Regions from separate parts of the Brevibacillus sp. NPDC003359 genome, predicted to be linked through region 2. Evidence: riboswitches for the same ligand, from Rfam matches in the RefSeq annotation. Region 2 holds a riboswitch; each other region holds the start of a gene.

Region 1 (10,371 bases), on a different contig from region 2:
CGATGTGTACGAGGAATCCCGTTTTGGCGGTCTCTCCCTGCGTGGAGAATCACTGGAAATGACACAGCCTAGCCGTCGTGTCAGCATGACGATTCCGATCCTGTACAAGGATTTCATGCTGTACTGGCGCGATGTTGCCCAAGCACGCACATTGGGCATGCCTTTGGACATGAGCGCGGCTGCCAACGCAGCTGCTGGTGGTGCACTGATGGAAGACGATCTGATCTTCAACGGTGCGGCAGAATTTGACCTCCCAGGTCTGATGAACGTAAAAGGCCGCCTCACCCATCTGAAGAGCGATTGGATGGAATCTGGCAATGCTTTTGCCGATATCGTGGAAGCACGCAACAAGCTGTTGAAAATGGGCCACAGCGGTCCGTACGCACTGGTTGTATCTCCTGAGCTGTACTCTCTCTTGCATCGCGTGCACAAAGGCACCAACGTGCTTGAGATTGAGCATGTTCGCAATCTCGTTACAGATGGTGTCTTCCAATCCCCTACCATTAAAGGCCGCTCCGGCGTTTTGGTAGCAACTGGCCGCCACAATCTCGACCTGGCGATTGCAGAAGACTTCGACTCCGCATTCCTCGGAGACGAGCAAATGAACAGTCTGTTCCGTGTGTATGAGTGCGTTGTATTGCGCATCAAGCGTCCTAGCGCAATTTGCACCTTGGAAGAAACAGAAGAATAGGAAACACTTTGGCACACCCATTGACGATTCTCGTTGTGGGTGTGTTTTTTCATCCTTGAAATATTTAACAGATCACTTATAATAAGAACGTGCGTTCCGAACTATTAAAACAATCTGACAAAAATGTCATTGGGAGGCTTTTTATGAGATGCGAGGTCAATGGCGTCAACCTTTATTATGAGGAGATCGGAAGCGGCTTTCCTGTCGTGATGATACACGGATTTTCACTTGATCACCGCTGCATGACTGGTTGTATGGAACCTATTTTTGAGAAACGCCCAGAATACCGCCGACTGTACATAGACTTGCCGGGAATGGGGCAAACGAAAAACTACGAACATATTCATACCACGGACGATATTGTAGAGGTTGTCCTCGCATTCATTGATCAGCTCATTCCAGGAGAGCCCTTTTTCATTGCGGGTGAATCATACGGCGGATATCTTGCTCGAGCGGTTATCGAGAAGCGCCGGGATCAAGTAAAGGGCGCCCTTTTCATCTGCCCGAACGTCATTCCTGATAAAGAAATGCGTACACTGCCGAATAAACCCGTCCTAGTGGAGGAGCCTTCCCTCTGGGAGCAGTTGAGTGAGACGGAACGAGCGGAGTTTGAGTCGATGGCGGTAGTAGCTACCGAATATACGTGGAACCGCTATAAAAAAGAGATTGTCGACGGCTACATGCTGTCTGACCCTTCTTTCCTCAGCAAAATCAGACAATCGTATGGCGTGTCCTTCCCATTAGATACGGCTCCCTTTGTCCACCCGAGTCTTTTTGTTGTGGGCAAACAAGATCATTCTGTTGGCTATCACGATATTTGGGATATCATCGAAGGCTATCCTCGCTCTTCTTTTGCCGCACTCGATTGTGCCGGACACAACTTGCAGATTGAGCAACCGCTTCTGTTTACCGAGCTTGTGAATGAATGGCTGGATCGGACACAAAGAGACAGTAAATGACGAAGCACAACTGGTGTACATAACAGACCCGAGCCCCAATGAAAAAGACAACCCTCCTAATGGAATGGTTGTCTTTTCTCTTTTTCCTATGAGTGTGCGACAAGCGATTCGCTGTAAGCGTGGAATGCTTTGCCCAGTCTAGAAATCGCAAGCTCCGTGTCTTCCCGGTTCAAAAGGGTATAGTTCAAGCGCATCGTATTGACTTGCGGCTCGGCAGCATAAAACGGCTTCCCTGGTACAAATGCTACGCCTTCCTGTACGGATCGGGCCAGCAGTTTCTCTGCATCGACGTGCGCAGGAAGATTCACCCAGAGGAACATCCCGCCTCTTGGTTTTTCCCACTGTACACCCTCCCAGTTTTGCGCGACCAAGAGCTCATGCATCCATTCCATGCGCGCCTTGTAGGACTCGCGGATTTTCTCAATGTGTCGCTCCAGATCAAAGCGGGACAACAGCTCATACAGGGCGTACTGGTCGATTGTGCTCGACTGCAAATCTATTGCTTGCTTCGCCTTCACCATCATTTGAATCACGCGTGTATCTCCAATGGCCCATCCCGTACGCAAGCCTGGCGCGACAATTTTGGAAAATGTACTGGTGTATACCACACAGGAATCGGTCGGATGCTCATCCAGTGAGAAAATCGAACGGTACGGTGCTTCCCCATCGAATTGGATCTCTCCATACGGATCATCTTCTAAAATGAGAATGTTTTGCGACTTACATTGACGAAGCAAACCTAGACGGCGTTCGAGACTCCATACCTTTCCTGTCGGATTGGCAAAGGTAGGAATGACGTACACCATTTTCGGGCGATACTGGGCAATTTTTTTCGCCAGATCGTCTAAATCCATCCCATCAGCATCACCGTCTACGGGAATCGCTTTGATTCCCCGGAATTGGAACAATTGAACCGCTGCCAAATAGGTAGGATTTTCAACAAGAACGACATCGCCTTCGTCTAAATATACACGACACAACAAGTCTACTGCTTGTTGAGAGCCCGTTGTGATGATCATATTATCTACACCGACGTTCATATGCTTTTGCTTCATGCGGGATGCAATCCACTCGCGAAGCGGTAAGTATCCATCAGTCAATCCGTATTGAAGAGCTTTTGCTCCTTGATCGAATGCACGGTTAAACGCTTCGCGCATCTCTGCGATTGGAAAAGAATCCTCTGCTGGCAGTCCACCTGCGAGCGAGAGCACTTGATTGCTTTGGGTCAGCTTCAAGATTTCCCGGACAGCCGAGGAGGATAGTGCTTCGACAGATTTTGAAAATGTGTACTCCATGTTCCGTTCCCCCTTGATTTTGCTTATCCTTGTTTTATCACTCTCCCTTGCGTAAGTCCAATCCTTGCTCGCTATGGGGAGATAGGTTTTGACTATGTCGAGCGGTTGTTCAATCGTTAGTTTTAGCACAACGCATGCAAAAAACCCCTCTTCGCATCAAACGAAAAGGGGTTCATATGTATATGGCTATATTATTCTAGGCGATACGGAATACACGTGGTTTTTCTGTGTGTGGCAGAAAAGAAAGGTCTACTTGTGTGGACGCTTCTTCCATTCCGATATCAATTGCCAACAGCAGTGCCTCTTCCTGGAAGGTCGGCGTACAGCTGCCTTCATTCAGTTCACAGAGACGCTTTAATCGCTTCATTCTCTCTGCGCATTTCTCCGCTCTCATGCATTCATTCGTCAGTTCACAAACATTGACGTGACGTGCATCAGCGATCATGCTGATATCATTCACATGAACAATCAGCCTTTTGCCTTCTTCTGTCACGAAGCCGATCGAGCAAAAATGCGCACCTGACATTTCCAAACGAGTGAGAACAGCATTGGCGTAAACTTCTCCCGTCCGCAAGCGAATCTGGCCTGCTTCAATGGCTCCACCGATCTTACGCTCGTTGGCGATCACCGTATACATATCCGTGTAACCGTTAATCTGATAGCGCATGGTACCCTCCCGCTCTTGCTGAGACTAATTATCATTAACAATGACATCGTATAATGAAAATCATTATCTGTCAATAATGAGAATGATTTTTATTCTACATCAAAAAGCCACACCCCATTTACATGGTAGTGTGGCCAAAATTCCTCACATTTACTTTGTTTTTGTAAACAGCCCCAACCGATCTATCCGCTGAACCGCCTCCGCGAGACGCTCTTCATTTGATAACAGGGCCGCACGTACATAGCCCTCACCTGTCGGACCGAAGCCATTACCCGGAGCTACGACAACATGCGCTTTTTCCAAGAGCAGGTCAGAGAATTCGACGGACGTGAAGCCGCTTGGTACGGGAAGCCAGGCAAAAAACGATCCTTGTGATGGTGGCGCCTGCCAGCCAATTCTGTGCAAATTGGAGTACAAGGCATTACGGCGGCTTTCATAGACTGCGACGAGATCACGAACACACTGCTGCGAATCCGTCATCGCCTTGGCTGCAGCCATCTGTACCGCTCCGAACAGACTGACGAAATAATGGTCTTGAATGAGATTGATCAAACGAACCAGCTCGCGATTTCCTACCATGGCCCCAACACGCCAGCCTGCCATGTTGTACGTTTTGGACAAGGTATAGAATTCTACGCCTACTTCTTTTGCTCCCGGAACCTGCATAAAGCTGACCGGCTTTTTCCCGTCATAACTAATCGCCCCATAAGCGAAGTCATGGCAGACGACGATTTCATGCTTTCGTGCAAAACGAATCGTTTCCTCATAAAACTCCAGTGGTGCATTGACTGCTGTCGGATTGTTCGGATAGTTGAGAAACATTAGTTTCGCTCGATCCAAATCAGCTTGGGAGAGCTGGCTGTAGTCTGGCAAGAAGTCATTTTCCGCCTTCAGCGGCATCATGACCATCCGTCCGTTGACAACAGCAACCCCCGACCAATAATCCGGATAGCCTGGGTCTGGAACCAGTGCAACATCGCCTGCGTTCATTAGGACTTGGCAAATCTCTACGAGTCCGGTTTTGCTGCCGAACAAAATCGCTACTTCTTCCTCCGGATCGAGATCCACATCAAATTCTTGCTTATACCAATGAGCCACTGCCTGTTTCAGTTCCACACGTCCCTGAAAAGGCGGATATTTGTGATGGAGTGGTTGTGCCGCTTGCGCCTGTAATTCTTCAATAATATGCGGCGGCGTCGGCAAATCGGGATTACCCTGGCCCAGGTTGATGACGTCATGGCCTTGCGCAATGACCTTGTTTACTTTTGCCACTAGCGTCGCAAAAAACTGGGTAGGGAGTCGATCAATCATGTCGGAGGGGTGGATACGCATCTTTCTTCAGTTCCTTTCTTCGGGCCAATACAGTAAAACCCCCTTTTTCCATACAGAAAAAGGGGGAGATCAGCTTGGTCGCGTCCTTATCTGTCAGGAAAAATCCTGCTGGAATTGGCACAGCATCTGTCCATCACATGGAGCAGATCCGCTGCCGGGCTTCGTAGGGCCAGTCCCTCCACCTCTCTGAATAAGTCAAACACACGGAATATACTGTTTTTTCGTCTATATCATACTACTTGAGCACGTAAACCGTGTCAAGATGCTTGATTCTGTACGGGTAGATGATGACTCCTTTTTTGAAAAGAAGTGTGGAAGGCAAAGAATGCGACAGACAACAGACACAAGCCTGCCATCACGAGCAATAGACCCTGCGCATGAATTGATTGGAAGATAAATGCGCCAAGCAATGGGCCAACCATCCGCCCTGCCGATCCAGTCCCTGCAATCAATCCCTGAATGAAGCCTTCTCGTCCCTCTGGTGTAAACTGTGCCGCTACTGCGGGTACTGCTGGCCAGACGAGCATTTCCCCCAACGTCATAATGAACATGCCTGCGACAAAACCTGCATAAACCGTCGACTGAGACAAAATTAGCATCGACAAGGCAAAAATATAAGCACCCAAGAGCATTTGTGCTTTTAGCGTGCGGGCAAAGCGTCGAATCACCCACGCAATTAGCGGCTGACCAAACAGGATCAAACCACCATTCAATGTCCACAACAGACTGTATTGACGAAGAGAAATGCCCAAGGACTGCATGTAGGTAGACAGGACCGTCGTCCATTGTACATAGACAATCCAGCTAATGAGCAACCCTCCGCATAAGAGCAGCAATGCTCCCCATACGACCTTGGGCTGTTGCTGTGGTTGTCGTAGAAGTTCGCCCTCTGCATGTTCGGGAGCAGTCGTCTGCAATTGACGTTGTTGCTCTGCCAGTTTTAACTGACGCGGCAAAATGAGCATGAACATCGTCAGCACAATTACTTGGGAGATCGCATTTCCGAAAAACGTCCAAGCAAACGAAACACTTGCCAAGAAGCCGCCTAAAGCAGAGCCGGCAGCTACACCCACATTGAGGGAGACGTAAATCAAATTGATTCCCTTACGGCCTCCATCCGGCCATAAAACCACTGCCAGTGCATTCATAACGGGAGAAAGGGATCCATAAAACAGTCCATTCAATAATAGCAGTAGGACATATACGGTAAAATCTTGTGTAACACCTAAACTGACGGAAATAAGCATTCCCCCGATGGAGCCAACGACAATGGTACGCATTTTGCCCCAGCGGTCAAAGAGCATACCGCCCACAATACTTCCGATCAGGAATGCGCCTTGATTTAAAAGCAACAAGAAGCCGGCTACGGTCAGCGGCTTTCCGAGATGGTTGTGAATATAGATCGTAACTAACGGCCATATACAAGCCATTCCGGTAGAAAAAATGACGGCAGCAATCGCCAATAAACGAATGCTGCTCGGATAGGATTCCCATTTTTGCCTCATGGCTTACTTCTCACCCCGATGGAAATCGCCGCTTTTTCCGCCTGTTTTGGATTGCAGACTGGTCGGACCGATTATCATTTCTTTATCCATGGCTTTGCACATGTCATACACCGTCAAAGCAGCTACGCTGACAGCGGTCAACGCCTCCATCTCGACGCCTGTTTTCCCTGTCGTCTTCACGGTTCCTGTAATCGCAAGCGTCGTTTCATCTACAAATGCAAATTGTATGTCGATGCCAGTCAATGGCAGCGGATGACACATCGGGATGATTTCCCACGTCTTTTTGGCAGCCATGACACCTGCTACCTGCGCAACGGCGAGTACATCGCCCTTTTCGATTCGACCTTCGCGGATTCGGGCGAGTGTTTCGGGTTTCATGCTGACTTGGCTCTCGGCTACAGCCACCCGTTTTGTGATGTCCTTCTCAGATACATCTACCATCTGAGCCCGATTTTGTTCATTAAAATGTGTTAATTGATCAGTCATACTAGTATCGTTCCTCCTCTATCTCCCTCCTACCTTACCCCCGCCGCTGGATAAAAGCAATGGGAATGTCGAGGACATTGTTTTGTTATCTTGCTCATCCACTCCTAAAAACGTACGAAGAACAGGTGCTGGAGGTATACTGTGCGTACACAGCTCAAAGGAGGGTATGGAAGTGGAAACGAATCAAGATCAGACAGTACGATGGGCAATGCTGTCGTATGGTGATTGGACCATTTATTTGGCAGCAACGGCTGCCGGACTTTGTTATGTCGGCTCGGTCAACCAGCCTTTTGCTGAATTGGAAGCGTGGGTAAAGAAACATCGCCCACAAAGTGCACTGGTGCAAGACGATCAATGGCTAAAGCCTTTTGCAACAGAAGTGATGGAGTATTTGCAAGGAACGCGCGAGCATTTTACCATGGCTTGCGACCTGTCTGGGACGCCTTTTCAACTCGCTGTCTGGGAGGCACTGCGCCAAATCCCATACGGGCAAACGGCAACGTACACCGATATTGCGAACATTATTAAAAAGCCTGCTGCTGTTCGTGCCGTCGGTGCAGCAATCGGTGCCAATCCAGTTCTCATTACAGTCCCCTGCCACCGCGTTGTCGGTAAAAACGGTTCACTGACTGGCTATCGTGGAGGACTGCCTATGAAGACAGTTCTGCTTGACCTAGAGAAAAAGGCGAATCGGAGTGTGAAAGCATGGCTAGTTCACTGACAGAAAAAATCGCTGCACTTGACTGGCAGTCACTGCAACAAGAGTTGGACGAACAAGGGTATGCTGCTTTTCCTTCCTTAATAAGCTCAGAAGCATGCGAAGAATTAATCGCTACGTATGGACAAAATAATCTTTTTCGCAATACGATCCAGATGGCACGGTATCGTTTCGGTGAAGGAGAGTATCGGTATTATCAGGCTCCCCTTCCCGCGCCTTTGCAGGAGCTTCGCGAAGGCTTTTATCCGATGCTTGCGCAGACTGCGAATCGGTGGCTGGAAATGCTTGGACGCGAAGCCGTTTATCCTGCTACCCTCCCTGAATTTTTGGCGCAATGTCACGACCAGGGTCAGCTGCGCTCCACTCCATTGATTTTGAAATACGAAACGGACGGCTACAATTGTTTGCATCAGGATATGTACGGCGAGGTATTCTTCCCGTTTCAAGTCGTTTTTGCCTTGAATCAGAAGGATCACGACTACACTGGTGGTGAATTTCTGCTGATGGAGCAACGACCGCGCGCACAGAGCCGGGGACATGTGATAACCTTGGACCAAGGCGCTGGACTGATTTTCCCGACATCTTATCGTCCAGTGCAGGGAACGCGGGGCTACTACAAAAACACGCTGCGCCACGGCGTCAGCACGATTACTTCAGGAACCCGTTACAGCCTCGGGATTATTTTTCATGATGCAAAGTGAGGAGCGCACCATATGAAAAGTATCCTTTCCTATAAAATGCCGAAAACCCTCCTTAATAAAGGAAGCGGATTTCTTGCGGATTACACCCACTCGCTCAATCCGTATACGGGCTGTTCTTTTGCCTGCTCCTATTGCTATGTTAGGCAGATGCCTGTCTCTTTGTTTCGCAATGAGCAATGGGGCAACTGGGTCGACATTAAGCAGCAAGCCGCCGATTTATTGCGCAAGGAGCTTTTGCGGGCAAAGAGAAAAGGAAAGGTGACCATCTTCATGTCTTCGAGTACAGACCCGTACCAGCCCATCGAACACAAGGAAAAGGTAACGAGGTCTTTACTCGAAGTCATGGTAGAGAATCCACCCGATTTTTTGCTGGTGCAGACAAGAAGTCCCTTGGTTTGGCGGGATGCTGACTTGTTGCTCCTTCTGGGCGATCGCGTCCGCGTCAGCATGACCATCGAGACCGACTTGGAGGAGATTCGCAGGCACTTTAGCCCACAAGCTCCCCCCATTCAAGCGAGGATCAAAGCCCTTCAGCGTTTGGCTATGGCAGGCATCCCTACACAAGCAACCATTGCCCCTGTTTTGCCAAGCAGTGAGTCGTTCCCGGAGATGTTACGTCCCTTGGTAACACGGGTCTGTGTCGACGATTTTTATATGGGAGATGGCAGCGGGGGTAAACGAACGAAGCGAAACGGCATTCCGGCTCTCTATGAACAGCTTGGACTGGAACAATGGTATGATCCTTCCGCCTATCGGATCGTCTATGATCGGCTATTGCATGTTTTTCCCCCGGAGCAGATCTATTTAAGTCAGGAAGGCTTCGCCCCTTAGAATCAACCGCTGTTTGTAACACTCCGCTCATTGGCAACTTTGATCGGTTTATGATATCGTCTAGCCTAGAGTGTAGTATCATCCAGGGAAATGAGGAATTGTCTTGACCATTACGATCTTGTTATTTGCCGGACTCGCCGAGCGTGCGAATACCCGGGAAGTACAGTTGACCCTATCTGAAGGCGCGACCGTTAGCGATCTTCTGCAAGCAGTGGAAAAAGAATATCCTGCGCTCTCTGCGCTTTTGGGCAGTTGTTTTGTCTCCATCAATCATGAATACGCGGCCAAAAATCAGGTCATTTCAGTCGACGACGAAATTGCCCTCTTGCCTCCTGTAAGCGGCGGAGAAGAAGACCCGCGCTTTGCCATTACCGAGGAGCCCATTTCTGCGGATAAGCTGGTTCATCTGGTGAGCAACCCGCATGCAGGCGCAATCCTTACTTTTGTCGGAACTGTTCGGGAATTTACCCATGGTCAGCGCACGGTGTATTTGTCCTATGAAGCTTATGCACCCATGGCTGTTGAAAAAATGAAGCAGGTCGCAGCAGAGATCGAGGAACGCTGGCCGGGAGCTCAAGTCGCGATGCACCATCGTATCGGTAATTTGGCTGTGGAAGAGATTGCTGTTGTTTGTGCCGTTGCAACAGCGCATCGCAATGAATCGTTTGAAGCAGGCCGTTATGCCATCGAACGACTCAAGCAGATCGTTCCTATTTGGAAAAAAGAAATGTGGGAAGATGGCAGCGAATGGAAGGGACATCAGCAAGGACCGTGGAATCCGCTTGCGATGCCAGAAGGAAAGGTGGAGTAACGTCTTGGATACTCGCTATTCCCGTCAGATATTGTTTCATCCGATCGGGCGCAGTGGGCAGGAAAAGCTCGGGCAAAGCCGTGTAGCAATCGTTGGCTTGGGAGCGCTCGGAACCGTTCTCTCCAATCATATGGTCCGAGCTGGAGTAGGTTTTGTCCGCATGATTGACCGCGACTTCGTCGAGCCGAGCAACCTCCAGCGTCAAATGCTCTACGACGAATCCGATGCAGCCGAACATTTGCCAAAAGCAATCGCCGCTCACGCCAAGCTGTCAAAGATCAACTCAGCCGTCACGATCGAACCGATTGTCGCAGACCTCACCGCTTACAATGCGGAGGAATTGCTGGCAGATGTCGATCTCGTTCTAGATGCGAC
Region 2 (10,371 bases):
TACTTGGTTCTGACCTACGTTCGCAATGCGACTGATCGCAGTATTTTGTTTCAAAAGCTTCCACTGTCTTTGGTGACGGAGGATGGAGAGGAAGTCGCAAGAAAGACTTTTGATCTGATCACATCTGGTCCAGTGATGGAAATGTCCAGCCGTCCGATGGAATTCATGTTCCGCTGGGATGAGTTCGACCGTATTCCTGAAAAAGAGGTTCCTCTGAAGCTGAGCTATATCAAGCCGAAAAAGAACGAAGTAGAAGAGAATCAAAATTATAATTTGGGTCTGAGTGCAGATGAGTCCAAGCAATATTTGCAGCAGGCTGCAGAGAAAGCTCCGATTGCAGAGGGCGAAGTAGACTTGCAAGTCCTCGATATCAAGCCGGGTGAAGATAACGGCCTGAAAGTCATCGTTGTTTTCCGTAACGGTCTGGGAAAACGTCTGGAGTTTACTGAAGTGCCGATTATCGTTCATGATAAGGATGGCGATTCAGTAGCGCGTGTACACTTTACCTTGGAAAACATGAAGGTAGAAGCAAACAGCCATCGTGTATGGGCATTTGATATTCCGTTCTCCTCCATCAAAAAGGAAGAGGTAAATCTGGCGGAACTGACTGCTTTTATTCCGAAAGCACAGCAAAGAAAAAAAGAAAAAGCTCAGGTAGCACCTGAAGTGGAAGACAATAAAGGTTTGTTACAGTAAGGAGAAAACCCTTTTTGCCCATGGTGAAAAGGGTTTTGTACTGTTATAACATTCCAAATATTGGGTGATCAGGGTTGCGTGTCTGCCTTTTCATCCGCTATGCTAGGACGAGAAGATAAATACCTGAATTCCTTTTAGACTGCTTATTGTGCAGGGGAGAGAAGGAAGGACTGTTTTGCATGAAAAAATCAGTGAACATGTCAGTAGCGACTGCGTTAAGTGTCGCGCTAGTGATGGCAAACAACCAAACGATCTATGCTGCAGCACCACCTGCATCGAATGACTACTATTTAAGTAACCAGCTTCATTTGAGTCAGATTAGAGCTCATCAAGCTTGGTCAGTCGTAAATAGTAATGAACAGATTATCATCGCAGTGCTGGACTCCGGTGCCGATTACAAGCATCCTGATTTGAAGGACAACCTTCTGCCTGGTGTGAATCTTGTGAATCCCGGGAGGTCTGCCCAGGACGATAACGGACATGGAACAGAAGTAACTGGTGTACTGGCTGCTAGCGGGAATAACAGTATTGGTGTATCCGGTGTCTTGTGGAATGCCAAGATTTTGCCGATTAAAGTCTTGGCCAAAAATGGAGATACTACGGTGCAGACTCTTGCTAAGGGTATCAATACTGCTTTGGATCGTGGTGCCAAAGTCATCATGATGTCTCTCAGCAGTATGGCCTACTCCAAGGAATTGGCGAGTGCTGTTCAACGAGCGGAAAGAAGCGGAGCTGTTCTTATTGCCGCAAGTGGCAATGAGAGCAGCCGTGTAGCATATCCAGCAGCATATCCCACGGTGATTGCTGTAGGCGCTGTAAGGGGTAACAATGAAGTGATTTACCAGAGCAATACAGGGCCTGAGCTGAACCTGGTAGCGCCTGGTTTCAATGTCTATACGACCAAGCTCGGGGGAAAATACGGTTCTTTTAGCGGAACTTCAGCAGCAGCGCCTCAAGTAGCTGGCGCAGCAGCGCTCATACTCGCCCGTTATCCCAAACTCAGCCCATTAGATGTGAGGCAATTGCTTTATCAAACAGCTACTGATTTGGGGGAAAAGGGATGGGACCGGAAAACGGGCTACGGTTTGCTAAATGTCGACAAGGCCGTTCGATCGGCTCTATCATACGACTTTTTAGAGCCGAATAATCAGACGTATTCAGCCAAAGCGTTTCCGATCGAGTCACAGATACGTGGGAATTTAGGGCCAAAAGACACGATAGACTGGTTGAAGATGGACATCCCTTACGATGGGAAGGTCAGCTTTACAGCGTCAGTGACTTCCGGTATTTCTTCAGCGATGGCAGCTACCTTTTACCCAGAGAATCGTCCGCCGATTACGCAGTACTTCGGGAATGGGGATACATTTACAGTCCCTGTCAAGGCGGGAACTATGAATATCCGCTTAATGCGTAACGGAGGGGTCAACAATGCGTTTACCTACCTGTTGACGAGCAAGTTTACCATCAATCCGGACCGTAACGAACCGAACGATACACAAGAGACGGCAAGGCCGCTCGTAGGTAACCAAATCAGTGTAACAGGTAATTTTCACGATGAAGGGGATCAGGATTGGTTCTCCTACTATGTTCGTGAATACGGACATTTGGATGTCTCTGTTAGCCCTGATAACAAGCGTGTCGATCTGTTGCTGGGTATTGGTAAACAAGAGCCTGGGAAAAATACGGTTGTCTGGGACCCTAACTACGATAATGGAACGAAAGACAATCCGACAGAGCGTGTCAAAAAAGAAGTTTCGCCGGGCAAGTATTACATTCGTGTGAGTGAGTACAATCGCAATGCGGTGAATGGCGAATATCAGCTGGATCTGGGATACACGCCCGTAAAAAAAGATTTTAATGAGCCGAATGACACCTATCAACAAGCGTCTCCGCTAAGCGGTGGGACAGTGATGTCAGGCACAATGCCAACGGCTACTGATTCCGACTGGTTCCAATTTACTGTGAATAGTGAATCGTATGTGACGTTCCGAGCGCCGTACATTCCTGTCGATAGCGGTTTTCGTTTCGCGCTCTATAGCGATCGAAACATGAACTATGCAATTGCTTCGACGAATGAGGTAGCGGAGCTGTCTAACCGAGGAAACGATATTATCGGTTTGCGTTTGCAACCAGGAAAATATTATGTGCGCCTCAATAGCGGTACTGCGTTCAAATATGAATCGTACCGACTCACGGTGACGCAACAGAAATTGATAGCGGGCTATCGCGATATTTCGGATCACTGGGCGCGCTCGGAGATCGTCAGACTGAATTCTCATGGTATCGTAAATGGGTTCAATGACGCGACGTTCAAGCCCAATCAGGCTGTGACCCGAGCAGAGTTTGCGACGATGCTGCTTAAATCGATGCGTGCGACCGGTTCCAAGGTAGCGACTACCTATACAGGAAAAACGACCTTCCGGGATATGCCAAAAAGGCACTGGGCGTATAACAATCTAGGTGTAGCCTATCAATTAGGTATTTTGAAAGGGTACCCGAAGAATGAAATGAAGCCGGATCAGCCGATATCGCGTGCAGAGATGGCGGTAATGATCGCGCGGGCACGTAATGTTTTGCTGTATAACCGCGGTACCACGAATTATCAGGATGTGCCGACAAGCCATTGGGCTTCTCCGGCCATTGAGGCTTTGACATCTAGAAATTGGCTAAGTGGGTACGGTTCTTCCTTTAAACCGAACGGAAGGGCAACTCGCGCCGAGGTTGTTGTCGTAATTTCTAAATCTTACCAACTATAAGTAAAATTTTTCCTATTGACATCTCTGAAAAAAACAATTATTCTATTAACCGTAATGGATACTCTTATCCAGAGCAGGCGGAGGGACTGGCCCTATGAAGCTCGGCAACCGATCTTGAGCGGTGCTAACCAGCAGAACGGACATCTGTTCTGGCCGATAAGAGGATGAAGGAAGCAAAAAACGCTCAAACCTTTTCCTCCTAAAAAGATGGAAAAGGTTTTTTATTTGCGTTTACGTAGATAAAATCCTAACTCGGCTACCACACTATTTGTATGAGGTCAAAGGAGGTATTTTCTCATGGCTTTGCAAAAAGGTCGTCGTCTGTTTACATCCGAATCTGTAACCGAAGGACATCCGGATAAAATTTGTGACCAAATTTCTGACTCCATTTTGGATGCGATCCTGTCCAAAGATCCAAACGCTCGCGTAGCTTGCGAAACTTCCGTAACTACTGGTTTGGTTCTCGTAGCAGGTGAAATCACTACAAACACGTATGTGGACATCCAAAAGCTCGTTCGTGAAACCATTCGTGAAATCGGTTATGACCGTGCGAAATTCGGTTTTGACGCTGACACTTGCGGTGTTATTACTGCAATTGGCGAGCAGTCCGCTGACATTGCACTTGGTGTAGACCAAGCATTGGAAGCACGCGAAGGCAAAATGACTGACGCTGAGATCGAAGCAATTGGTGCTGGTGACCAAGGTTTGATGTTTGGTTTTGCTTGCAATGAAACACCTGAGCTGATGCCACTTCCGATCAGCATGTCTCACCAATTGGCTCGTCGTCTGACTGAAGTACGTAAAAACGGAACACTTGCTTACCTCCGTCCTGACGGAAAAACACAAGTGACCGTTGAGTACGATGGCGACAAACCAGTTCGTATCGACACGATCGTTATTTCTACCCAACACGCTCCTGAAACGACTTTGGAGCAAATCAAGCAAGATCTGGTTGAACACGTAATCAAACCAGTTGTTCCAGCTGAATTGTTGGACGCTGAGACTAAATACTTCATCAACCCAACTGGCCGTTTCGTAATTGGCGGACCACAAGGGGATGCTGGCTTGACTGGCCGCAAAATCATCGTAGATACTTACGGCGGTTATGCTCGTCATGGCGGCGGTGCGTTCTCCGGTAAAGATCCAACTAAAGTTGACCGTTCCGGTGCTTACGCAGCTCGTTATGTAGCGAAAAACATCGTGGCTGCTGGCCTCGCAGACAAATGCGAAGTGCAAGTTGCTTACGCTATTGGTGTAGCACAACCAGTTTCCATCGCAGTAGATACATTCGGTACTGGTACCATTTCCGAAGAAGCTCTGGTGCAATTGGTTCGCGAACACTTTGACCTGCGTCCAGCTGGTATCATCAAGCAGCTTGACCTGCGTCGTCCTATCTACAAACAAACAGCTGCATATGGCCACTTCGGACGCAATGACCTGAATGTTCCTTGGGAGCAAACAGACAAGGCAGAAATTCTGAAGCAAGAGGCTGCTCAACTGTAATATTCATGAATGACATAAAAAGAGCCTGGTGTTGCTACTGGGCTCTTTTTCATTTTAGGAGCAAAGTCATCCAATTATTGGGTCAATTGTTGCACAGGAATTTGTAGGACTGTGTCGAATCTCCTAGTGAGGAAGTAGAGGAGGGGTTTTTTTGCCGAACAGAAGGCTCTTCCTGATCGTGTTTCTTACTTTTTTGTTTTTTGCAGTGGCTATTGGGTTGTTAGGCGAATCTTTTCTGGAAAAAAAGAATAAACAAGAAGTGCAACCTTTTCCCCAAGTAGATACGTCTATAAGCATAAGTGAGACAAAAAATGCTGAGCCAAACGTCACACCAACTGAAGAAGCAGCGGTTCAAACGAAAAAGTGGTATAACAATCAGGTTGTGGTTTTGACATACCATCATGTCACGGATCAATCGAATCAGCGGTATGTCATAGCTCCTGATCAATTTGCCCGACATATGAAATTTTTGCATGATAACGACCTGAATCCGATTTCGTTGGAGGAGTTCCTTCGATTTATGGAGACGGGTACCTTACCGACTGAGAATGCTGTTTTGATTACGTTTGACGATGGGTATGAGAGTTACTACACAGAAGCATTTCCGATCTTACGTACATACGGCTACCCTTCGGTGAACTTCGCGATTGCGGGGCGCTTAAGAGATGTAGCTGACCGAAAACGGGAGAATATGACGCCACCACTTACGCGTCAACAGGTTAACGAAATGATTCATACGGGACTGGTTACGATCGGGTCCCACACGTATAGTCTGCATGAAGAGGAAGAACGAAATGAGTGGGGCGATCTTGGCCCAGAGACAGCTCCGGTCTATTTGAAGGACTTGCAGCGTTTAGAGGACGAGAAAGAGTACAAGGACCGCCTCTATGTGGATTTCAGTATATCTCGCGTCGGTTTAAGCGAATGGATGAAACAAGAGGTCGAGGCTATCTCGTTGCCGTTTGGCTTCACAAGTCCAATCGTACTGGAGACAGCTCGTCAAGCTGGCTACCGCTATGTATTTACATCCAATCGTGGATTCGTAAAACAAGGAACAGATCCGTTTGCCATTCCACGCAATGACATGGGACTGCGAGATGTAGAAGAAGAGCACCTCCAACAGTTGTTCACGAAAGCTAAAAATGAGTTTGAAGGAGAGCAATCATGAACAAAGCGATAGACATCAGCGTGCTGGACGGGGTGATCAAGCGAACGATTGAAACTGTAGAAACGAGTAAAACCCAAATATTTGATATAGCTGAAAACGCCAGACAGCATGGCAACTCGTTGAAGTTTGATTTACATGAGCTTCGGCAAGAAATTTCCAAAGTGATTCAAAAAGTCGATGCGCTCGAACTCGCGTATCGCAAATCGCGCAACAAGCTCGTATTGGTCAGTCGTAATTTTCATATGTACACGGAGGAAGATATCCGGGTTGCTTATGAAGAGGCGAGCCGTATCCAGGTAGAACTGTCCATTTACCGCGAGCGAGAAAATAATTTGAAGCGCAGAAGAAATGATTTGGAGCGTCAACTGCGTACCTTGGAAGAAACCATTGTCCGTGCGGAGAAGTTGGTTTCTCAAATGGGCGTCGTGCTTGGTTACTTAACAGGTGACTTAAGTAAGATAGGCGAGGCGCTGGAATCGGCTAAGCAGCATCAGCTGATGGGCCTAAAGGTAATCCAGGCTCAAGAAGAAGAGCGCAAGCGTGTGGCACGCGAGATTCACGACGGTCCAGCTCAATCGATGGCGAATGTCGTGCTGCGCTCGGAAATTGTAGAGCGTATGTTGAAGAACGAGCGCATTTTGGAAGCGCAAATGGAACTGCACGAGCTGAAGGAAATGGTACGCTTGAGCTTGGCAGATGTTCGACGCATTATTTTTGATTTGCGTCCAATGGCATTAGATGACTTAGGGCTAGTACCTACCTTGCAAAAATATATTCAAACGTGCGAAGAGCGTATTCAGTCTTCCATTGATCTGGTAGTATTTGGTGTGGAGCCTCCTTTGCGCAGTTCAGTAAAGGCTGCGATCTTCCGTTTGGTTCAGGAATGTCTGAACAATGTGGAGAAGCACGCAGGCGCTTCGACGGTTCAAGTGAAGCTGGAATTTGTACAAGATTCGTTAAGTCTTGTCGTTAAAGACGATGGGGTCGGATTCGATCTGGAAAAACGCATGGCGAATGGCAACTCTTTTGGACTCTTGGGAATGCGTGAGCGTGTACAGCTCTTAGAAGGCAGTGTCGAGCTGCAATCCGCTCCGGGAGAGGGAACCAAGGTCATATTCCAAATACCGATAAAATTGTGACATGATACGTAAATAAGTACTGGGGGATGAACCATGGATAAGAGACAGCAAGAACTCCGCATCGTGATTGTGGATGACCATCAATTGTTTCGCGAAGGCGTAAAACGGATATTGGAAATGGAAGAAGATTTCAAGGTGGTCGGGGAAGGTGCGGACGGAGGAGAAGCCACTGTATTGGCGGAAGAGCACAAGCCGGACGTCTTGTTGATGGATATTAACATGCCAAACATAAATGGCGTCTCTGCTGCAGAAAATGTGATTTCTGTAAGCCCTTCTACTCGTGTGATTATGCTCTCGATTCATGATGATGAGGGGTATGTGTATCGTACCCTCCGCGCTGGAGCATCTGGCTACTTGCTGAAGGAAATGGGAACGTCAGACCTCGTTGACGCTGTACGTGTAGTGGCGTGCGGCGGTGCATACATACATCCAAAGGTGACGGGCAAGCTGATTGAAGAATTCCGTCGTCTGAGCGAGCAGGAAGGGACGGCAGAACGTAGCTTCTCCGTAGATGAATCGCAAGCCATCGATCCAAAAGTGATCGAATCGCTTACCCGTCGCGAGCGGGAAGTATTGCAACTGATGGCGGAAGGGAAAAGCAATCGTGCCATCGGGGAATTCTTGTTTATTAGTGAAAAGACGGTTAAAAATCACGTTAGTAGCATTTTGCAAAAGCTCAATGTCCAAGACCGGACACAGGCTGTTGTCATCTCCATTAAAAACGGCTGGGTGAAACTGTAGGAAGCGCTTCCTATTTGCACTCTGTTCAAGCCGTGCGGCATACCTTGGTATAGGAGGAGGTATGACCGTGATGGAAGAGCTGATTGTATGGCTTTTGGCAGCATTTGGCTGCTCCTCTTTGCTGGTAATGATCGCGGAGCGCTGGACTAATCGAACGGATAGCGCGAGCGAGCTCCCGCATGAGCATTATCGGTTACTGGTGCGCAATTCGGAACAGGTGCTGGAACGTGTAGTGAGGAGTCTGCTGTTTCGTTCGTATTGGAGTGGCAGACCTATCCGAATTACCTTGATAGATGATGGATCTGACGATGATACAAAACAGATGACAGCCGTCTTGAATCGTTATCCGTACAGCCATTGTTTGGGTGACGTACAGGAGGAAATGATGGCTGGAACCATCGTCATTGATCTGCGGGAGAAAAAAGAGGGAGCCTAAAAGTTTGTTCAGGGTAAATCTTGCGAGCTGTCGACAATAGATCGGCGGCTTTTTTATTTTTCTGCGGCCTGATTCGGGTTTCGAAATTTATTTGCCGGACCTGTCTGTCTTTTTGCACACTAAGGGCAAGAAGGCAGAGGAGTGAGCGTATGCGTGAGTATTTGCTATATATCAAGGCTTGCGGCGGATCAATACCACAGGTGCAGACTTATGTTACGCCGAGCTTTTCTGTAGATCGATCTTTTTGGCAGGAGCGAGAAGGATGTGTCCTACATGTCATCGGGAAAACGTCGTCGCTTGCTCTGGCTTTTTCCTTGCGTGCGAAGGTGAACGGGTATTTGATGGAACAAGTCGGTAAAGAACGGAAGCTGACTGATGGATATGTAAAAGAGTTGAGAGCACTGGCGGTAAGTAGTGTGTGCGAAGTGAGCAGCTTATATGGACGGGAAGCAGTGAACGTACAGGACCGCCGGGAGCAGGGGTGGTTTTCTTGGGAGCCAGTCGAGGAGAGTGTGGAAGTTTCGTATCGAGGTAGTAAAGAGGTATGGGAATTTCGAGAAACTGGATTGGGCTCTTTGGGTGGTCGCGAACTTCTTCGAAGGAACTCATCTCACGAAAAACCACAAGAAGCTGCTTTAAGCGAGATTTTGGACGGGCGTGCGCTCCTTTGGGACGAAATAGAGACTTTGCTGAAAAAGCGAGGGGTAGACGTGCAGGATTTGTCTGCCATTTTGCATTCATTCGTGCTTGCAAACAAAGCGGAATGGCGACCTGGCATTCGTCTTGCGGTTACGAAAGGATGGTGGCGCAAGCGGCTGGAGTTGGTCTGTGAACGCTGCGGAAGTGCAGGAGTGAAGGTGGAGTTTACTTATTGTCATACGTGTGAGCAAGGCTGCGCTTATTGTACAGCTTGTTTAGGGATGGGGAGGAGTAAATGTTGCACGCCGTATTTTTTAATGGACGCAGGGGCATCCCTTATCTGTAGCGCAGACCACTTGCAGAACGTGGCGAGATTGGAGTGGGCGGGGCAGTATTCGGCAGATCAATCGCGGGCAGCTGAACGAGCGCGTTGCTTTGTAGCCAATCCGAGACTAGGGCTCACGGAGTTTTTGATCTGGGCAGTTTGTGGAGCGGGTAAAACGGAGTTGTTATTCCCTTCTGTTACAGAGGCACTCGCTGCTGGCGGTCGCGTTTTGATTGCGACCCCTCGAAAAGATGTCGTGTTGGAGCTGGCTCCGCGTATTCAGCGAGTCTTTCCTGGGGCTAAAGTGATTGCCGTCCACGGTTCGAGCTCGGAGAAGTGGGAAGAGAGTGACATCACGATTGCAACCACGCATCAGGTCATGCGCTACCATAGGCGATTTTTGCTGGTGGTTCTCGATGAGGCCGATGCTTTCCCTTATCATAATGATCCGATTTTGTATCGCGCTTTATCCAGAGCGGTGAAAAAGGATGGGAAGCTCCTCTATTTAAGCGCGACACCTCCGGGATATTTGCAAAAGCGGCTCGTTAGAAAAGGACGCCCAACCGTAGGCTCGTCTGGCGTGATACCGCTATTCTCTGATAGGCATGTTCTGTTGCCTGGGCGCTATCATGGTGCTGCGCTTCCTGTTCCCAAGATTCTCACCGTACAAGGCTTACATAAGCGCGTTCAGAAGAATCGTGTCGTGGCACCGTTTATAGAAGCGGTGAGTACCTCTCTGAATGAAGACCGGCAAGTTTTTGTGTTTGTCCCGCGCGTTGATGAAATTGACAGGGTGCTATCGTACCTCCAAAAGTGGCTTCCTGCTCGCGCAGGGGAGATGGCTGGTGTCCACGCGGCAGACCCTATGCGGGAGGAGAAGGTCCTCGCATTTCGAGAAAAACGTTATACAGTCATGGTGACGACAACGATTCTGGAGCGGGGTGTGACCATACCAAAGAGTGACGTAG
Region 3 (10,371 bases), on a different contig from region 2:
TTAAAAATAGATATCTCGATCTGGCATTTTAATCGTCCAGATCGAAAAGTAGGGGACTTCCCCTATATGGAAAAAATGACAGAGAATTAAACTAAATGATAGAGACTGCACCTCTTGAACAATCATCCTACGTATGGAAACGATATCGTCGTCGAAGGAGGAAGCATGGCAAAACAAGTTCATTATTCCATTGTCATTGTGGGAGCAGGCTCAGCCGGTATCTCTGTTGCTGCCCGTATCGTCCGAGCTTCCAAAAAGCTCAAGGGACAAGTCGCCATCATTGATCCCGCATCCAAGCATTATTATCAGCCGTTGTGGACATTAGTCGGAGGTGGTGCCGCGAAAAAGGAGGAATCCGAGCGTGACCTCTCCTCTCTGATCCCCGCAGGCGTCGACTGGATTTGCGATGCGGTCACTATGTTTCAACCGGAACAGCATACGCTCAGTACGGAGCAGGGAACCATCTTTTCCTATGACTATCTCGTTGTTGCTGCTGGTCTGCAAATAGATTGGGATGGGGTAAAGGGCCTGAAGGATGCCGTTGGCAAGAACGGCGTTTGCAGCAACTACGCATATCACACGGTAGATAGTACATGGGAAGCCATCCGGAGTTTTCAAGGCGGCACTGCCATTTTTACACACCCGAATACACCCGTAAAGTGTGGCGGAGCTCCTCAGAAAATCATGTATCTGGCCGATGAGTATTTCCGCAAGCTACAGGTTCGCAACCAGTCAGAGATCATTTTTGCATCGGCAAAGGGCAGTATTTTTGACGTTCCCACGTATGCAAATACCCTCAATGACGTCATTCGTCGCAAAAACATCGAAACCAGATACAAGCAAAACCTCATAGAAGTGCGGGCGGATACCAAAGAAGCCGTATTCGAGAATCTGGACACCAACGAGCAGGAAGTATGGAAGTATGACTTGCTTCATGTGACCCCTCCCATGAAAGCACCCGATTTCGTTAAAAACAGTGCATTGGCAGACGCAGGAGGTTGGGTCGATGTCGATCCATATACGCTTGCGCACAAAAGATTCCCTACTATTTTTGGCATTGGCGATTGCGCGAATCTTCCTACTTCCAAAACCGGAGCTGCTATTCGCAAACAGGCGCCAGTCGTCGAGAAAAACCTGCTCGCGCTGATTAACGGTCATCCATTGGAGGCAAAGTACGACGGCTATACATCCTGCCCGCTCGTAACGGGGTACAACAAACTGGTACTGGCCGAATTTGATTACAACCAGATGCCGTGTGAAACATTTCCTTTTGACCAGTCTGAAGAGAGATTCAGTATGTACCTGATGAAAAGAGAACTGCTTCCCATTCTTTATTGGAATGGCATGTTAAAAGGTTTGATGTAAGGCGGCGTTGAAAGAGAGGAGGAGAGCAACATTTTGAAGGACAGAAAGGAACAGAGCAGCTCTGACATGTTTTGGGAAGATTTGTCTGATCCAGAAGTTCAGGAAGCAATCTCTATTTTGATCCGAAAGCTCCCGAAAATAAAAGATACCGTTCTGGCTGCTGAAGAGGGACTAGAAGTAGCGACATCGATCTTGCGTGATCAGGAATCACTTCGGTATCTGTTTGAGCGGGTGGATGGTCAACTGTCCCGTTTCTCAGTGGAAAAAGAATCGATAGACGCCTTGTTCACTTTGCTTGAGAAGTTGCCAAAGCTCGTTAAGTATGTCAGCGTTCTCGAACAAGCTGCTGATTTTCTGGAGAGTCTCGGAAACGATAAGCAATCACAGCAATACGTGCTTTCTGGTATGAAAGCGTATATCGCTCCCGTGTCCTCCCAAGTGGAGCACGGGGTGGCTGTCTTCCGGGAAGCAAAGGTAAGAGCCGAAGGTAAAAGCGAACCAGTTTCCGTATTTCGTCTTTTCAAGCTCATGAAGGATCCCACCGTCCAAAAAACCCTTCGCTTTACCCAATCGCTGCTCGAAGTACTCGAGGAAAAATCAAAGAAATAAGATACGTGTAAAAGGAGGATTGCATCATGTTATTGCGTTACTTTTATGATGAAAAGCTGGCACATGCATCTTATCTGGTCGGCTGCCAAAAAACCGGTGAGGCCATTGTGATTGATCCCAGCCGGAATCTGGCTCCGTATTTTCAAGTTGCCAAGGCAGAAGGCGTTTCCATTGTAGCTGCCACCGAAACGCACATTCACGCTGATTTTGTATCGGGTGCACGCGAACTGGGCGCAGTTCATCAAGCGAAGCTGTTTTTATCCAATGAGGGCGATGAAGATTGGAAATATCAATATTTGGAGGGTTTGAACCATCAGCTTGTCCACGATGGGGATCGCTTTTTTATCGGAAACTTGCTATTTGAAGTCATGCATACCCCTGGCCATACACCCGAAAGTATCTCCTTCCTTTTGACAGACCTCGGTGGTCATGCAGATCGGCCCATCGGGATCTTCACGGGAGATTTCGTCTTTGTCGGCGATGTCGGCAGACCGGACTTGCTCGAAAAAGCGGCGGGAATAATGGGAACATCCGATTCAGGTGCAAGAGCCATGTTCCAGTCTCTCCAAAAATTCAAGCAATTGCCGGATTATATGCAGGTATGGCCAGCTCATGGCGCAGGAAGTGCTTGCGGGAAAGCATTGGGGGCCGTACCGTCTTCTACCGTCGGTTATGAAAAGCTCTTTAACTGGGCAATGTCACACACCAATGAAGAGGAATTCGTCAATGCACTTCTGGATGGACAACCAGAGCCGCCAAAGTATTTTGCAGTGATGAAACGCGTGAATAAAGAAGGCCCTGCGTTGCTCAAGGAACTCCCTGTAGTCCAAGAGTTCAACTCGTTTGAATCGATAAAGGAATGGCTGGAAAACGGACAGATTCTCGATACGCGTCCGTTCCAGCAATTTGCGAAGGGACATTTGGATGGAACATTCCACATTCCTTTTAACAAGTCATTTGCCAACTGGGCGGGATGGACTGTCGATTACAATCGACCGGTTCATGTCATGGCTACCCCAGATGAGCTGAACGAGATTTTGCTGACCTTACATTCCGTTGGGATTGATCATGTCACGGGCTTTATCGACAGCGGCAAGCTAATGGAAAGGGAAGCGTCTTCGCTCGAGACAATCGAAGAGGTTACACCGTTGGAGATTGCAGAGAGGGTGGAAAAGGGAGAGGTTCACGTAGTAGATGTACGTAATCTCGCTGAGTGGAACGAAGGGCATATTCGGGATGCACAGCACATCATGCTCGGTATGCTCGCAATGCGGCTGGATGAGATTCCTCATGATAAGCCGCTTCTCGTACAGTGCCGTTCCGGTGCCCGATCTGCCATTGGAGCAAGCATTCTGAAGGCAAATGGATTCAAGGATGTAATGAATTTGAGCGGCGGAATCTTGAAATGGCAAAAGGACGGCTTGGCACTCGCAGAACGAGAATAAAACGAAGTGAGGCATTGCAAAGGGTGAGCGTATGACTATCGACCTTATGATCACACTGTTTGTTATCGGTTTCACGGGATCGTTTATCTCCGGTCTCGTCGGAATCGGGGGCTCCATCATCAAGTATCCGATGCTCCTGTACATTCCGCCCGCCCTTGGATTCGTTGCTTACACAGCTCACGAAGTATCCGGAATAAGTGCAGTCCAAGTATTTTTTGCCACTCTTGCTGCTGTTTGGGCTCTGCGCAAAGATAAGCTCATTCATTACCAGCTCGTTCTGTACATGGGAAGTGCCATTATTGTCGGGAGCTTGCTTGGAGGATATGGTGGAAAATATCTTTCGGCAGAAGCCATTAATATCGTTTACGCCATTCTGGCCACCATTGCTGTAACCATAATGTTCCTGCCAAAAAAGCGGATTGACGAACAAGAACAGTCCGAGGTTACCTTTCATAAACCAACAGCCGTTTTATCCGCTTTGATTGTCGGAGTCTCTTCCGGAATTGTCGGGGCAGCTGGGGCTTTTATTTTGGTTCCCATCATGCTGGTGATCCTCAAGATTCCGACAAGAGTAACGATTGCTTCTTCTCTTGCCATCACCTTTCTTTCTTCCATCGGTTCGACTGTAGGGAAATGGATGGCGGGGGACATATTGCTGTGGCCATCCGTGATCATGGTTATCGCTAGCATCATGGCAGCGCCCATCGGTACGAAGGTCAGCAAACGGTTGAACACCCGGATTCTCCAAACCATTCTTGCTTTGTTGATCCTGGGCACTACAATTAAGATTTGGGCCGACATCTTCCTATTCATACGGATGTGAAGATTTAATTTTTCCATCAATCAAAGATAAAGAAAAATCAATTGTCATGGAACGGCGTTGACATATCCGAGTAAAATGATAAGATAAAAAAGAATTTTACGATGCAATTAAATTTCATAGAACATTCTTATCAAGAGTGGTGGAGGGACTGGCCCGATGAAACCCGGCAACCTTGGTCTAATTGACCTTACGGTGCCAATTCCTGCAGATGTATTCTGCGAGATAAGAAGGTGGGAACTGCGAAATCGCCCCTCTTCTTTTCGGAGAGGGGCTTTTTATATTTATAATCCGTAGTATTCATATCTTTTTACTTTGTATTATGCAAGGAGGAAATAACATGATTCATTATGCGGTCAAGCGTGGCTTTCTCATGATCGTTACGCTGTGGATTATTGTCACGGTGACGTTTGTGACCATGCACCTGATTCCGGGTGACCCGTTCGCGTCTGACGCGAAAATGCTTCCGGAAGAAGTCGTGAAGAACATGCGGGCGGAGTACAACTTGGATCAGCCAATCACGGTACAGTACCTGCTCTATCTGAAAGGATTGTTGCAATTTGACCTAGGGCCATCTATCCAGTCCAAGACGAGGGACGTGAATACGCTCATTGCGGAGGGTTTTCCCGCTTCGGCTGTTCTGGGACTCCAGTCGTTTATTGTGGCGCTGGCAGGTGGAATCACACTGGGAATCGTAGCGGCACTCTATCACAACCGGACATTGGATTTCTTGTCTATGTTTGCAGCCATCATCGGGATCTCCGTCCCCAGTTTTATTCTGGCACCACTGCTGATCAAGTACATGGCGGTCAAATGGGAGTTATTGCCCGTCGCTGCGTGGGGGAGCTGGGAGCACTCGATTCTTCCAACGCTTGCGCTCGCCATCGGTCCGCTTGCCATTATCGCCCGCTTCGTACGAGCCAGCATGCTTGAGGTTTGGCAGCAGGAATACATAAGCACGGCGGAGGCGAAAGGGCTTGGCACCTTTTCCATCGTCGTCAGACACGGGATGCGCAATGCCATGTTGCCGGTGCTTACCTTTGTCGGCCCGCTGTTTGCCAACCTGCTGACTGGGACCTTTGTAGTGGAAAAGATTTTCGCCATTCCCGGGCTCGGCAAATACTTCGTGGAAAGCATTTTTAACCGCGATTATCCCGTGATTTTGGGAATGACAGTGTTTTACAGCTTTGTACTCATTTTTACTTTGTACATCATCGACCTGCTGTATCGGGTGATTGACCCACGCATCAGATTGACGAGTGGAGGGAAATAGCATGATGGCCAATCAAGCAACACAACTGGATTCCCTGTTTCGACCGGTCGACCGAAACCGACTTTCCGAGGAAAATCGGGAACGTCCCAGTCTTGGGTATTGGCAGGAGGTATTGCAGCGGATAAGCCGCAATAAGCTGGCGATGCTCGGGTTCTTCCTGCTCATGGCAGTGGTGACCCTGTCGCTCATCGGGCCGATGCTTGTTCCCCACAGCCCGCATGAACAGTCGTTGACAAAGGGAAATCTGCCGCTGTCGGGCGAGCATTGGTTTGGAACGGATGACCTGGGCCGGGACATGTGGGCACGTACCTGGATGGGAGGCCGCATCTCTTTGTTTATTGGTGTGGCGGCAGCAGCCATCGACCTAGTGATCGGTGTTTGCATCGGCGGAATATCCGGTTACATGGCAGGAAGGAACAAGCTAGGCGACCGTGTGGACAACATCCTGATGCGTTTGGCTGAAATACTCTACAGCATTCCGTATCTGCTGGTGGTCATTCTGCTGATGGTGGTTCTTGAGCCTGGACTCACAACGATTATTATTGCCCTTTCGCTGACCGGCTGGGTCGGCATGGCCCGCCTGGTCAGAGGACAAATCATGCAGATCAAGCGGCAGGAATTTGTGCTAGCCGCAGAAAAGCTGGGAACCTCCCATGCCAAAATCATCATCAAGCATCTGCTTCCGAATACGCTCGGCGTCATCATCGTCAACCTGACCTTTACGATTCCGCACGCGATTTTCGCCGAATCATTTCTCAGCTTTCTTGGGTTGGGTGTGCAAGCACCCACCGCCAGCTGGGGAACGATGGCCAACGACGCGCTGGCAGTTATGCTTAGCGGGCAGTGGTGGCGGCTGTTTTTTCCGGGATTCATGATTTCGCTTACCATGTTCGCGTGCAACGCGCTCGGGGACGGTTTGCAGGACGCACTGGACCCGCGGATCAGAAAATGAGGGGGAGTACATCATGAAGCCATTGTTGGAAGTAGATCAGTTGCACGTCTCCTTTCGCACGTACGGCGGAGAGGTGCAGGCAGTAAGAGGAGTTTCCTTTTCTGTGAAAGAGGGAGAGACGCTGGCAATTGTAGGGGAAAGCGGTTGCGGAAAAAGTGTGACTGCGTGGGCATTGATGGGGATGATTCCTCCCTGATCCGGTCAGGTAAAAAGCGGCAGCATTCGGTTTCGGGGGCGTGAACTAACTGGGCTGACGAAGCTGGAATGGCAACAGGTTCGCGGCTCGCAGATCGGCATGATCTTCCAGGATCCGATGACCTCGCTGAACCCCACCATGAAAATCGGTCTGCAGATTGCTGAAGGGCTGATCAAGCATCGAAAGCAGACGAAGGCGGAGGCAAAGGAAGAGACGCTGAAACTGCTTGCGAGAGTCGGCATTCCGGAGGCGGCGAGAAGGTTTGAACAGTTTCCACACGAGCTAAGCGGAGGTATGCGGCAGCGTGTCGGAATCGCCATGGCACTTGCCTGCCATCCGCAGCTGATTATTGCCGACGAACCGACGACGGCGCTGGACGTGACCATTCAGGCACAGATCCTTCGTCTGATGAAGGATCTGCAGCAGCAGTTGAACACCTCGATCATTCTGATTACCCACGATCTGGGCGTCGTCGCAGAAGTAGCCGACCATGTAGCGGTCATGTACGCAGGCGTAGTGGTGGAGAGCGGCCCGGTGGGAGAAATCTTTGACAACCCGCGCCATCCATACACGCAAGGGCTGTTGAAGTCTGTACCGCGTCTCGTTGCAGGCAAAAAAGAGCGGCTGATTCCAATCGATGGTACCCCACCAGACCTGTTTCGTCCGCCTGCTGGTTGCCCATTCGCTGTCCGTTGCCCGTTTACCATGGAAATTTGCCTGGAGCATATGCCGCACGCGAAAACGTTTTTCGATCGGCATGAAGCGAGCTGCTGGCTGAACGACCCACGTGCCCAAAGAGCAGAAGCTTGGATTGTAGCAGGGAGGGAGAGACATGTTTGACAACATTGTGAGAGTGGAGAATCTCGCCAAGTCGTTTGAGATTGGCGGCGGCCAACGTGTTCGGGCTGTTGACTGTGTCTCTTTTGAAATCAGGCGAGGGGAGACGTTTGGAATCGTCGGGGAAAGCGGCTGCGGCAAGTCTACACTAGGTAGGACTATTGTAGGGCTGTACCCGGCTACTGCGGGGCGCATCCTGTTTCAAGGCAAAGACATCGCCAGGATGGATAGACGTGAGCGACGGGAAGCAAACCGCCACATGCAGCTGATCTTCCAAGATCCGCAAGCCTCGCTCAATCCGCGGTTACGGGTGGGTGACATCATCGCCGAAGGGATAGACTCCTATGGGTTGGCAAAAGGAAAAGAGCGAGAAGAGCGCATCTATCAGCTACTGGAGCTGGTAGGACTGCACCCAAGCCACGCAAAGCGCTTTCCGCATGAATTCAGCGGCGGACAGCGACAACGTATCGGAATTGCCCGCGCGCTTGCGGTGGAACCCAACTTTATCGTAGCAGACGAGTCCATTTCTGCTCTGGATGTGTCCATTCAGGCGCAAATCGTCAATCTGCTGGCCGATCTACAGGCAGATCGGTACATCACCTATTTGTTTATCGCCCATGACTTGTCGATGGTGAAGCACATCAGCGATAGGATCGGCGTGATGTACCTGGGGCAGATGATGGAGTTGGCACCGAGCGAGGAGTTGTTTGCTGCGCCGCTTCATCCATACACGCAGGCCTTGATCTCGGCTATGCCGGTCTCCCATCCTGCCCAACGCGAAGCGCGTGATCAGATTGTACTGACAGGAGAGCCGCCCAGCCCGATTCATCCGCCAAGCGGTTGCCCGTTTCGCACCAGATGTCCGGTGGTCCAAGGTGTTTGCGCCGAAACTGTGCCGGACTGGAAGGAGGTGAGGCAGGGACACTGGATCGCTTGCCATCTTGTACAGTAGACAGAGGAGAACAAGGAGGAAATCATCAATGAAAAAGGGATTGCTTACTTTTGCCACACTGCTGGCGCTCGTTGTGCCTGCACTTTCTGCGTGCGGCAGCGATAAACCAGCTGCGTCGTCAGCCGATCAAAAGACGAGTGCAGCCGTCAAACAAGTCATTACCGCTAACCTGCGGGGTGAACCGTACACATTAGACCCGACATTCGCTTCCGATACCACCTCGTACTGGGTGATCGACCATCTGTACGAAGGATTGTACCGCTACAGCCAAAATGGAGACATCAGCGAAGGCGCAGCCGAAAAGGTGGAAGTCTCCCCGGACGGCAAAACCTACACGTTTACCCTCCGCCCCGAGATGAAATGGTCCAACGGCGATCCGTTGACCGCGCATGACTACGAATACTCCTGGAAGCGCGTGCTGAACCCGCAGACTGCCGCCTATGAACCATCCGCGCTCTACTACATACAAGGCGCAGAGGCATACAACACGGGCAAAGGCAGTGCGGATGACGTTCAGATCAAAGTAAAGGATGACCGCACACTCATTGTCGGACTGAAAGACCCCATCACCTATTTCCCGAAAATCATGATGAGTCGCGCCTATCTGCCGGTGAACAAGAAAGTCGTGGATGCGGACAAAAACTGGGCGGCGGAAGCGAAAGGTATCGTGACCAATGGCGCGTACACCGTGGAGAGCTGGGACCACAATAGTCAGCTGACAATCGTCAAAAGTCAGAGCTACTGGGAGAAAGAAAAAGTAACGATGGACACCGTCCACTTCAAGATGGTAAACGAAGCGACCACCTACTACCAGATGTTCAAAACGGGAGCACTTGACCTGATTGACTCCTTGCCGATCGACGTGATTGAGCAGGAAAAAGAAAAAGAAGAGTATAAATCATTTCCGGACTACAGCATTTATACGTACACGTTCAACGTAGCGGATAAGCCATTCACCAATGCGAAAGTTCGTCAGGCCTTTTCCTACGCGATCGACCGGGACATCCTGACGCAAAACGTGACCAAGGGAGGCCAGCTCCCAGCGTACGGTTATACGCCATTCGGGGTGAAAACTCCTTCGGGCAAGGACTTCCGAGAAGAAGTGGCGCCTTACTATCAGTTTGATCCGGCAAAGGCGAAGCAGCTTCTGGCTGAAGGCTTGAAGGAAGAAGGCTGGACAGAGCTTCCGCAGATTACACTGAAATACAGCACAGCGGAAAACCACAAGAAGATCGCCGAAGCGCTGCAGGAAATGTTCAAGCAAAATCTAGGCGTGCAGGTGAAGCTGGAAAATCAGGAGTGGAAAACATACATCGATACGTTCAAGCAGAAAAACTTCCAAATTGCGCGCATGGGCTGGGGCGGCGATTACCTCGATCCGCTCGCGATGCTGGAGCTGTACACGGGAAAAAGCTCCCGCAACTTCACCAACTGGGCCAACCAGACGTTTGACGAACTGATCGAAAAAGCAAAGGTCGAACAAAACGAGGAAACACGCATGAAGCTTCTGCACGACGCTGAAACTATTTTAATGCAGGACTTACCAGTGATCCCGATATTTTTCAATAACGAAAACTACCTCAACAGCAAAAAGATCGAAGGCATCCGTTTTAGTGTAACCGGCACACCGGACCTGCGCTGGGCGAAAAGAGTAGCCGAGTAACCTCAGCAAGGAGCAGTTTACCTAGAGTAACTGCTCTTTGTTTTATGGACGCAATCAAAGATTTCGTGCGAAAGTCGTTTCCTAAATGATGAAAGTATCCTAAAATCTAGAATAAAGGAGGATACATGACGATCTAACGAGAGTGATTTTGGGGATATTACTGGCATTTCTCGATTTCAGGTTTAACGAGTTTGATGTCTTGCCGGATTTCATCGGTTGTATCCTAATAAGGATTGTTTTTTTGCTGACAATTGCCAGA

The links. A riboswitch is a leader RNA that binds a small molecule or an ion and turns the genes downstream of it on or off. The one in region 2 is predicted to bind S-adenosylmethionine.
Region 1: another riboswitch for S-adenosylmethionine. It lies ahead of ACFYU8_RS13615 (pyridoxal phosphate-dependent aminotransferase); the one in region 2 lies ahead of metK (methionine adenosyltransferase).
Region 3: another riboswitch for S-adenosylmethionine. It lies ahead of ACFYU8_RS03505 (ABC transporter permease); the one in region 2 lies ahead of metK (methionine adenosyltransferase).

Annotation. Positions count from the first base shown of each region.
Region 1 covers NZ_JBIAOR010000003.1:401,205-411,575, reverse strand. The annotation lists gene ACFYU8_RS13635 (family 1 encapsulin nanocompartment shell protein) at 1-691, shown strand, start outside; gene ACFYU8_RS13630 (alpha/beta fold hydrolase) at 835-1,650, shown strand; gene ACFYU8_RS13625 (aminotransferase-like domain-containing protein) at 1,737-2,945, opposite strand; gene ACFYU8_RS13620 (hypothetical protein) at 3,142-3,612, opposite strand; gene ACFYU8_RS13615 (pyridoxal phosphate-dependent aminotransferase) at 3,763-4,944, opposite strand; SAM riboswitch class I at 5,028-5,141, opposite strand; gene ACFYU8_RS13610 (MFS transporter) at 5,202-6,449, opposite strand; gene moaC (cyclic pyranopterin monophosphate synthase MoaC) at 6,453-6,935, opposite strand; gene ACFYU8_RS13600 (methylated-DNA--[protein]-cysteine S-methyltransferase) at 7,108-7,656, shown strand; gene ACFYU8_RS13595 (2OG-Fe(II) oxygenase) at 7,641-8,354, shown strand; gene ACFYU8_RS13590 (SPL family radical SAM protein) at 8,367-9,185, shown strand; gene ACFYU8_RS13585 (molybdenum cofactor biosynthesis protein) at 9,289-9,996, shown strand; gene ACFYU8_RS13580 (ThiF family adenylyltransferase) at 10,001-10,371, shown strand, end outside.
Region 2 covers NZ_JBIAOR010000005.1:77,443-87,813, reverse strand. The annotation lists gene ACFYU8_RS16140 (SLAP domain-containing protein) at 1-696, shown strand, start outside; gene ACFYU8_RS16135 (S8 family peptidase) at 876-3,452, shown strand; SAM riboswitch class I at 3,514-3,615, shown strand; gene metK (methionine adenosyltransferase) at 3,750-4,955, shown strand; gene ACFYU8_RS16125 (polysaccharide deacetylase family protein) at 5,107-6,123, shown strand; gene ACFYU8_RS16120 (sensor histidine kinase) at 6,120-7,262, shown strand; gene ACFYU8_RS16115 (response regulator) at 7,296-8,003, shown strand; gene ACFYU8_RS16110 (glycosyltransferase family A protein) at 8,074-8,439, shown strand; gene ACFYU8_RS16105 (ATP-dependent helicase ComFA) at 8,589-10,371, shown strand, end outside.
Region 3 covers NZ_JBIAOR010000001.1:770,931-781,301, forward strand. The annotation lists gene ACFYU8_RS03480 (response regulator) at 1-32, shown strand, start outside; gene ACFYU8_RS03485 (FAD/NAD(P)-binding oxidoreductase) at 166-1,365, shown strand; gene ACFYU8_RS03490 (helical membrane plugin domain-containing protein) at 1,399-1,974, shown strand; gene ACFYU8_RS03495 (rhodanese-like domain-containing protein) at 2,001-3,419, shown strand; gene ACFYU8_RS03500 (sulfite exporter TauE/SafE family protein) at 3,451-4,242, shown strand; SAM riboswitch class I at 4,367-4,471, shown strand; gene ACFYU8_RS03505 (ABC transporter permease) at 4,580-5,512, shown strand; gene ACFYU8_RS03510 (ABC transporter permease) at 5,517-6,464, shown strand; partial or broken gene ACFYU8_RS03515 (ABC transporter ATP-binding protein) at 6,478-7,500, shown strand; gene ACFYU8_RS03520 (ABC transporter ATP-binding protein) at 7,493-8,449, shown strand; gene ACFYU8_RS03525 (peptide ABC transporter substrate-binding protein) at 8,478-10,112, shown strand.